3 regions of the Erwinia sp. PME.40.26/001 genome follow, and region 1 is predicted to be linked to each of the others. Evidence: predicted binding sites of a transcription regulator. Region 1 holds the regulator's gene; each other region holds the start of a gene.

Region 1 (3,278 bases):
TGCCACTGAGGCCACAGCCAGATCATGCCGCCAAAGGCGATCAGGCAGCCCATCAGCGTGTCCATCAGTCTTGGCAGCAGGAACTGCGCGCCGTTCAGGGCTAACAGCTGTAATGAATACACCGCCGTGACGGTGAACCCCACTGTGGCCCAGCCATAGAATTTCCGGATAAACAGGTAGCTCACCAGCGTGATGACCAGCATGATCAGCAACACCCAGGATTCCGGGGCGTGTAGCCCGAGGGTAGCGGCTGCGATGACCAGCCCGGCCAGCGTGCCCAGCGCCCTGTGCTGAATACGCACCCGGGTGGCGCTGTAGCCGTTAAGACTGACAAACATCACCGTCATCAGGATCCAGTAAGGCTTCGGCAGATTGAAGAACAGCGCCAGCGAACTGGCAAAGGTCAGCATCACCGCGTAGCGTGCGGCAGTGCGCAGGGCGGAGGATTTCAGCGACAGGTAGCTCTTTAGCGCCGGGAGCAGGGGCAGGCGACGCTGGCGGTCGGCCATCAGGTCACGGCGATACAGCGGACGCTGAGTGCGCAGCACGCGTGCGATGCGGCTGAAGTGGTAATAACAAAAGTGGCCGACCGGGTTGTCGGGATGCTGACGGGCAATCTTCTCCAGCGCCTGAAGCGGTTTATCCATGGTGAAACGTTCAGGGTAACGATGATAGAGAATATCATCGGCCAGCACCCGCAGCCTGGCGGCAATGGTCTGTGCGTTCCAGCGGATGACCGCTTCAGCATGGCTTTTTTCTACCAGCTTTTGCACTTCTTCCGGCTGATGCAGGCTGACCGCAATATGTTCCTGCAGATCGAGCGCCACCTGGAATGCCCGTGTCAGACGCTGATAGTGGTTGTCCCGATTAGCGGACAACATATGCATCTGCTGATAGCAGGTATTAATCAGGTCGACGGCTTTCTGCTGGCGTGCCAGCAGCGGCGGCAGGGCGGTCTGCGGATCGGTGAGCCGGGTCAGAAGGGTGTATTTTGCTTCACAGTAGTCTGCCAGTTCACGGTACAGCAGGCTGAGGGTTTCACGCATCGGCTGCTCTTTCCACAGCCAGAACCAGAACCAGTTAAATGCTCCGTACCAGACGGTCCCCAGAATATATAACAGTGGGGGCTGCCACAGAGGCATTCGTCCCGCCAGGCTGAGGGTAAAGATGGCGGCAATCAGCGAAGCCGGAAGCAGGCGGCCATGAAGGGGGCTAATCTCACCCGTGACGCCCAGCACTAAGGCCATGACTAGCAGGATAACGGGCAACGGCACGCCCTCTAACCCGGCGTACTGGATCAGGAAGCTGCTGGAGGCGAACAGACAACCGCCAACGATGAGGCGTTTAAAGAAGCGTTTGTGGGGGGTATCCAGACCGGCGTTATTACAGCAGGCGGGCACTAAGGAGAACAGCAGCCCGTTTTGCAGGTTGCCCAGCATCCAGCCGATCGCCACGGGTAAACACAGCACCAGCGTTTGTCTGAGCGCATAGTTAACTTCCGGGTGATAGATAAGTCTCCGCCACATGAGCCACACCAAATAAAAACGGCGCGACAGGGCGTCGCGCCGTGGGTTCAGAGCCGGTTAACGTGTGCCGTATACAACGATGGTTTTACCATGTGCAGAGATCAGGTTCTGATCTTCAAGCATTTTCAGAATACGGCCTACGGTTTCACGGGAGCAGCCGACAATCTGGCCGATCTCCTGACGGGTGATTTTAATTTGCATGCCGTCCGGGTGCGTCATGGCATCTGGCTGTTTGGCCAGATTCAGTAACGTTTGGGCAATGCGTCCGGTGACATCCAGGAAAGCTAAATTACCCACTTTCTCTGACGTAACCTGCAGTCGACTCGCCATCTGTGCAGAGAGACGCATCAGAATGTCAGGATTCACCTGAATCAGCTGACGGAATTTTTTGTAAGAGATTTCAGCCACTTCACAGGCTGTTTTCGCACGTACCCATGCACTGCGTTCCTGACCTTCTTCAAAGAGGCCCAGTTCGCCGATGAAGTCGCCCTGGTTGAGGTAAGAGAGGATCATCTCTTTGCCTTCTTCATCCTTGATTAACACCGCTACAGAACCTTTAACGATGTAATAGAGGGTTTCCGCCTTTTCACCCTGATGTATCAGCGTGCTTTTGGATGGATATTTGTGAATATGGCAATGTGACAGGAACCATTCGAGTGTAGGGTCTGTTTGCGGTTTGCCGAGAACCATTCGCTGTTATCCTCTGTTGTAATCGAGCCTAAATATACCCTCTATTCTGCGGGAGACAGGGGCATTGCCGCTGATCTGCCGTACGAAATAATTAAGGGTATCAGGGTATGAATCCCTGCCAGGCGTTGAAATATTCAAGCGTTCCCATAGGAAAATATACGGGCCTCTGTTAGGAGCATGGCTCGTGCTGTCGTCCCGTTTTACCGTGCATTGTCTTGCCAGTAAAATATTGCAGCTTTGTTTGTAGCACAGCTTTACAAGGCTGTCTTCTGTTGTCTCGCTTCAGCATAGTTGGAAAAAGGCAGCGTTGCCGTTTTTATTGGCACAGCGTACTCTGCGGTAACTGAATGAAATCGAGGATTTTGTTATGCAAGCACGTGTTAAATGGATTGAAGGTCTGACATTTTTGGGAGAATCCTCATCGGGCCACCAGGTGCTGATGGACGGAAACTCCGGGGACAAAGCGCCCAGCCCGATGGAGATGGTGCTGATGGCCGCCGGAGGCTGTAGCGCTATTGATGTGGTTTCTATTCTACAAAAAGGCCGTCACGATGTGGCTGACTGCGAAGTGAAGCTTACCTCAGAACGTCGCGAAGAAGCCCCGCGCATCTTCACCCATATCAACCTGCATTTTATCGTCAGCGGCAAAGCGCTGGGGGATAAAGCGGTATCACGCGCCGTCGACCTGTCCGCAGAGAAATACTGTTCAGTGGCCATTATGCTGGGGCAGGGCGTCAAAATGAGCCACAGCTATGAGGTTATCGACCTCGCCTGACCCCGGTTTTCTGATAACAACGCGATGGAGCAGGTGGCCACCATCGCGTCATGTTCTTCACCTCCTCCTTCCCGACAGCGGCACATGATGCTCACCCCCTCACCACACGCATTTCACGCCACAGACTGACGGGGCAACCGCAGTATATTCCCCGGCGCAGTAGACGAAGGCCTGCAGACTCAGGCTGGTCGTTATTCCGTTAAAACCCAATCAAGGAGTGATGATGAATACCAAGACGCTAATTCAGGATGTCTCCGCCAACGTGCTGCAATGGCGGCGTCACATTC
Region 2 (3,278 bases), on a different contig from region 1:
GAGCTGATCGACCAGACAGCTGGGCAACGGCTGCGGCTGAATACTCACGGCACCGACCACTTCCCCGCGTCGCAGGCGTTCCTGAGTGCGGGTTTCATCTTCCACCTGAAGATTCAGACGCACCGGGGAATCGGTCAGTACCGTTTTCAGCGCGGGCAGCAGCCAGGTTGCCAGACTGTCGGCGTTCACTGCCAACGACAGCAGCAGGGGCGTGGTGCCGCTGATATCGTCACCCAGCCACTCTTCTTCCAGCAGCTCCACCTGGTGCAATAAGGCCAGCAGCTTCTGACCCTGCTCCGTCGGGCGCGGCGGTACGGTCCGCACCAGCAGAGGCTGGCCGAACATATTCTCAAGCTGCTTGATACGCTGCGAGACCGCTGACTGAGTAATACAGAGCTTTTGCGCGGCACGTTCAAAGCCGCGTTCACGAATCACTGCATCCAGCGCCTGAAGCGTTCGATAATCCGGGCGTTTCATTAATCGTTGTACTCTCTTTCAGGTGTGGTTCTGCACTATGCCATATTTTTCGTGTTTTGCCTTTGGCTGGCATCACTGACCTGTCCGCCACTTTGTGGGGTGGGTTCCATTCCTGTCAATCAAAGACCCTGTTAGGCGGTTTTTTTTCTCAGCCTTGCTTTATACTACGCGCACACAGTGACTGACAGGTTTTAAACATACCATGACACAGGATGAACTGAAAAAAGCCGTAGGCTGGGCAGCTCTGGATTATGTCACGCCGGGCACCATCGTTGGGGTGGGAACGGGGTCGACTGCTGCGCATTTTATTGATGCTCTGGCCTCGATCAAACACCAGATTGAAGGGGCTGTCTCCAGTTCGGAAGCCTCCACGGCTAAGCTGAAAGAGTATGGCATCCACGTTTTTGATCTGAACGAAATCGATGAGCTGTCGGTGTATGTTGACGGCGCAGACGAAATTAACGGTCAGATGCAGATGATCAAAGGCGGCGGCGCGGCGCTGACGCGCGAAAAAATTATTGCTGCCGTGGCCGATCGCTTTATCTGTATTGCCGATGCCTCTAAGCAGGTCGATGTGCTGGGGCGCTTCCCGCTGCCGGTCGAAGTGATCCCCATGGCGAGGTCGTATGTCGCCCGTGAGCTGGTCAAGCTGGGTGGGCAGCCTGAGTACCGTCAGAACGTGGTGACCGACAACGGCAACATTATTCTCGACGTGCATAATCTGAAAATTATCGACCCCGTGCGTCTGGAAACCGCGATTAACGCGCTGCCTGGTGTGGTCACTGTCGGGTTGTTTGCTGCCCGCTGCGCCGATGTTGCGCTGATCGGTACGGCTGACGGCGTGCAAACCATTCAAAAATGATCTGCCCGCTGGCGGTTATTTTTACCTAAAAAACATCTTTTCTTTTGCAGGCAATATTTAGTGACTTATGTCACATTCAGGCTGCCTGAAGCGCGATCCTCCTGATGGTTCGCGCTGCACCACGATTTTCTATCGCAATGTTCTGGCCGACCGTGTTGCCATGCTGGCAGCCAGGCAATCGTTTGTATTGCTGCGGGCGTAAATTTTGTTATTTTGACAGAAGGCTATCTTATATCCCCGCTGTTTTTACCCTTTCTGCAGGCTGACGTTACGCCTGTAAACGGGAAAGCCCGGGGGTGAAGCCACATCTGAAGTCAGCTAAATAGGGTCGGGAAATGGCAAAAGTATCACTGGAGAAAGACAAGATTAAATTCCTGCTGGTGGAAGGCGTTCACCAGAGTGCAGTTGATAATCTGCGTTCTGCTGGCTACACCAACATTGAATTTCACAAGGGCGCACTGGACAGCGAAGCACTGAAAGAGTCCATCCGCGATGCCCACTTCATCGGGCTGCGTTCGCGTACTCACCTCACCGAAGAGATCTTCGCCGCGGCAGAAAAACTGGTCGCAGTTGGCTGTTTCTGCATCGGCACCAACCAGGTGGATCTCAATGCGGCGGCGAAGCGCGGCATTCCGGTGTTTAACGCACCTTTCTCCAACACCCGATCCGTGGCTGAACTGGTTATCGGTGAACTGCTGCTGATGCTGCGCGGCGTGCCGGCGGCCAACGCTAAAGCACACCGGGGCCAGTGGCATAAGCTGGCAGTGGGTTCCTATGAAGCTCGCGGCAAAAAGCTGGGGATCATTGGTTACGGTCACATTGGTATGCAGCTGGGCGTGCTGGCGGAAAGCCTCGGGATGCACGTCTTCTTCTATGATATCGAAAGCAAACTGCCGCTCGGTAATGCGACCCAGGTGCAACATCTCTCCGACCTGCTGAATATGAGCGATGTGGTGAGCCTGCACGTGCCGGAAACCCCATCTACCCAGAATATGATGGGGCCGGACGAACTGGCGCTGATGAAGCCGGGTGCGCTGCTGATCAATGCCTCGCGCGGGACCGTGGTCGATATCCCGGCTCTGTGCCACGTCCTGGCCACCGGGCACCTGGCCGGTGCGGCGATTGACGTCTTCCCGGAAGAGCCGGCGACCAACAGCGATCCGTTCAACTCGCCGCTGTGTGAGTTTGATAACGTGATCCTGACGCCACATATCGGGGGCTCCACGCAGGAAGCACAGGAGAACATTGGTATTGAAGTGGCAGGCAAGCTGGCGAAGTACTCAGACAATGGATCGACGCTGTCTGCCGTTAACTTCCCGGAAGCCTCACTGCCGATGCACGGCGCAAACGCCAGTCGTCTGATGCACATCCATGAGAACCGTCCCGGCGTGCTGACGGCGATCAACCTGATCTTTGCCGATCAGGGGATCAACATCTCTGCTCAGTATCTGCAAACCACGCCGCAGATGGGCTATGTGGTGATCGACGTCGATGCACCGCAGGATGTGGCTGATAAAGCCCTGCAGCTGATGAAGGCTATTCCGGGCACTGTACGCGCACGTTTGTTGTACTGACAGACGGGCTGACCGGATAAGAAGGTCAGCACCGGTACAATACCTTTGAGGGGCGACTTTTTGAGTCGCCCCTTTTGCTTTCACCACTGCCACAGCCTGGACGGCGTGATCAGCGCCGGTAATGGGATATCCCACTCCGCGACGGGTAAGCGCTCCACCTGCTGACAGTCATGCGCCAGACCCACCGGCAGAAAGCCGTGCTGCTGCCAGTTCTGCAGTGTTCTGTCATAAAACCCGCCGCCCATACCCAGACGCTGGCCGCTGGCATCAAACGCCACCAGCGGTACCATCAGCACGTCCAGCTCACTAAGCGGCAGCAAATGACGGATATCCAGCGGCGGTTCGGGTATGCGCAGGCGGTTATT
Region 3 (3,278 bases), on a different contig from region 1:
TTGAACTGCGTAAAAAACTGAGCTGGCGGCACGGTGTTGTCGCCTGGGTTGGTGCAGGCAGTATGTCTTCTGACGTCCACAATGTCGCTGACGGCCACTGGCTTCCTACCGTCGGCGTCGGTTATCGCTTTGAGATTAAAAAAAGCATGAATCTGCGCTTTGACTACGGCGTAGGCGAGAAAAGTACGGGGTTCTATTTCCAGGTTGGGGAAGCGTTCTGATGAAAAAGAGATGGGTGCTGTTAACCCTGGTGTTAAATGCCTGCCAGGTCCCGGTCCCGGCCGCCTCCGCCTTAAAAACAAGAGATCTCCGGCAGCCGGCGGCCCTGGCGGCCCAGGTCTGGCCCACCCTGCCTACGCTGTCGCCCCCGGATGGCCTGCGGCCCTGCTGCGCCTTCGGCTATGATGTGCAGGCAAAATTTTTAGGCATCCCGGTGCCCTTTATTCAGTTCGGTAACGTGGTGGCTGCGGACAATACGGGCAGGCATCACTACAACGACAGCTGGGACAGTATCATCATGACCCTGACCGGGCTGAACAGTGAGCACGACGGAATTGTCTACACCCGGCGCGGAGGGTTTATTGACCTCGCCCACGTGCGCGACACCGCGGATAACACGCTGTGGCTGTTTACCCGCATTTTGCCGCAGCTGGGCCAGGCGGGCACCCTCACGCTGCCTGATGAGCTGGGCCAGCGCATCATCCGGCTGGGGCACTTTACCCCGCCAGCTAACGCGCTGGACCGCTATAACCTGGCTATCCGGCTGGCAGCCCATCTCGCCTTCCAGCTGGCGGTCTGGCATGAAGTGGCGCAGTGGTACGGCTTTGAATCCGTACCGGGCTATTCAGAAGGGGTCTCGGCCTTTTCCCCGGAAGATCTCTATTCAAACCTGCTGGGCGCGCGTATTGCGATCGACCTTCTCTCCCACGGAGGGGGCACCTCGCTGACGCAGTACGAGGCATCAATGGCACAGATGATCCCCCAGGCTCTGGCACAGCTGCTGGCGGTCAGCCCCAAAGAGACCCGCTTCCACTTTGATATGATCGACGGATCGTGGTGGAACAGCCGCTGCCGCCTGCCGGATAAATTCCTCGTCCTGCGCCGTAACTACAGCACCCTCGACCGCCGCCTCCCTTCCCGTCCGGCAGACAGCGTCCCCGAACTCTGGCTGACGCTGCCCGACCACTTTAACCAGCAGCCTCTTTCCGGTTTTGCGCGGCTGGAAATCTGGCCCGGAAAGAATATGGTGAATTTACCCACCCCGCAGCTGATGTACCAGTACGGGGATTTTGCCCAGCTGGCGCAGCAGGCAGAGCAAGCCGACCGCGATCATCTGGCCGCAAAAGGGGATGCCTGTCGTTAGGGCATAGAGGGTTGCCACCCCGATGACGCATAAGCCCGCCTTATGACTGAGCAGAAAACAGCGCCATCCTTTTTTACCGCCGACGCCCCTCGTTTTTACCCTGAACCTGAGAAATCACCAGGCAACCGTTTACCTTGCTGTCTGGCGACGGCAAAACCCCTTTTCTGATTAAGTTCCGTACTGCCGTGGATTTTTTGTGATTTGAATCACACTTTAGCTGAATTGAAATGAAACAGAATTTGACAAGTGTGAGCAATCTCTATTTCCTAACACGCTGTTAGCGGCACACTGCCGCAGCAATGATGGCGGGTGTTTTTTTCGTAATCTTAATCACCCATTTGTCGCCGTAGATAACCTGACCCAACCAGCGCGCTGGCTACAGAGCCGGGTCTCAGAGCATGTGGTAATAATAATGAAATATAAAATTATGATGGCTGGCGCGCTGGCAGCGCTCTCTTATACCCACTCCTCATTCGCTGAAACCAGCAGTCCGGAGTATGTTTCTGACTGGTGGCATCAGAGCGTCAATGTGGTCGGCAGCTATCACACCCGCTTCGGGCCTCAGCTGAACAATGACGTTTATCTGGAATACGAAGCCTTTGCGAAAAAAGACTGGTTCGATTTCTACGGCTATATTGATGTGCCTAAATTCTTCGGGGTGGGCAACGGTAACGACGTCGGCGCATGGGATGACGGCTCCCCGTTCTTTATGGAGATCGAACCGCGCTTCTCCATCGACAAACTGACCGGCACCAGCCTGGCGTTTGGCCCGTTCAAAGAGTGGTACTTCGCCAACAACTATATCTACGATATGGGTGACAACCGTGCCAACCGCCAGAACACCTGGTATATGGGCCTGGGTACCGATATCGACACCCATTCCGACGTCGGCCTGTCGCTGAACGTGTACGCAAAATATCAGTGGGCGAACTACGGTGCAGCCAACGAAAATCAGTGGGACGGATACCGCTTCAAGGTGAAATACTTCGTGCCGCTGACTCAGCTGTGGGGCGGCAACCTGAGCTATATCGGCTTCACTAACTTTGACTGGGGTTCTGACCTTGGGGATAACTCCGCGCCCGCGCGCACCAGCAACTCGATTGCCTCCAGCCATATTCTCTCGCTGGGCTACGATCACTGGCACTACTCCGTCGTGGCGCGTTACTTCCACAACGGCGGCCAGTGGAATGACGGCACCGAGCTGAACTTTGGCAAAGGCGATTTTAACGTTAAGTCGAACGGCTTCGGTTATTACCTGGTGGTGGGTTACAACTTCTGATGACCCCGGCGTGACTGAAAATCAAGGTCACATCCTGTTCCGGTAAAAAGCGTCACGCAACGCGCCTTCGGGCGCGTTTTTTTTACCTGTGATAAACCGTTATACTCCCCCGGCAATATTGCATCCCCGAAAAGGAATTTTTATGTCGGCTAAGTCTGTTGATCACAGCGTGAAACTGCGTCCTCTGGAGCGTGAAGACCTGCGGTTTGTCCATCAGCTGGATAACAACGCCAGCGTCATGCGCTACTGGTTTGAAGAGCCCTACGAGGCGTTTGTTGAGCTGTCCGATCTTTATGACAAGCATATCCATGACCAGAGTGAGCGGCGGTTTGTCGTTGAGCATGATGGGGGTAACGCCGGGCTGGTGGAACTGGTAGAGATTAACCACATCCACCGTCGTGCAGAATTTCAGATTATTATCGCCCCCAGCCATCAGGGCAAGGGTCTGGCCAGTAAGGCCGCGAAGCTGGCGATGGAGTACGGTTTTTCGGTGCTGAACCTGTATAAACTCTACCTGATCGTCGATAAAGAGAACGAAAAGGCGATCCACATTTACCGCAAGCTGGGCTTTGAAATTGAAGGTGAGCTGATCCACGAATTCTTTATCAACGGTGAATACCGTAATACCATTCGCAT

What was found. Region 1 encodes CRP, which controls carbon source genes, mostly activating them, when cyclic AMP is high. Its sites were predicted from a motif close to ATGTGANNNNNNTCACAT; they were not measured.
Region 2: the regulator CRP is predicted to act here: its motif matches at 1,398-1,415, upstream of serA (phosphoglycerate dehydrogenase).
Region 3: the regulator CRP is predicted to act here: its motif matches at 1,558-1,575, upstream of ACZ3HG_RS20840 (nucleoside-specific channel-forming protein Tsx).

Annotation. Positions count from the first base shown of each region.
Region 1 covers NZ_JBVHNP010000003.1:49,414-52,691, reverse strand. The annotation lists gene ACZ3HG_RS10790 (YccS/YhfK family putative transporter) at 1-1,526, opposite strand, end outside; gene crp (cAMP-activated global transcriptional regulator CRP) at 1,584-2,216, opposite strand; gene ACZ3HG_RS10780 (OsmC family protein) at 2,584-2,991, shown strand; gene ACZ3HG_RS10775 (amidohydrolase) at 3,215-3,278, shown strand, end outside.
Region 2 covers NZ_JBVHNP010000002.1:434,887-438,164, forward strand. The annotation lists gene ACZ3HG_RS09500 (LysR family transcriptional regulator ArgP) at 1-477, opposite strand, end outside; gene rpiA (ribose-5-phosphate isomerase RpiA) at 680-1,339, shown strand; gene serA (phosphoglycerate dehydrogenase) at 1,675-2,913, shown strand; gene ACZ3HG_RS09515 (5-formyltetrahydrofolate cyclo-ligase) at 2,994-3,278, opposite strand, start outside.
Region 3 covers NZ_JBVHNP010000011.1:93,842-97,119, forward strand. The annotation lists gene ACZ3HG_RS20830 (BamA/TamA family outer membrane protein) at 1-221, shown strand, start outside; gene ACZ3HG_RS20835 (DUF4056 domain-containing protein) at 218-1,363, shown strand; gene ACZ3HG_RS20840 (nucleoside-specific channel-forming protein Tsx) at 1,776-2,642, shown strand; gene speG (spermidine N1-acetyltransferase) at 2,785-3,278, shown strand, end outside.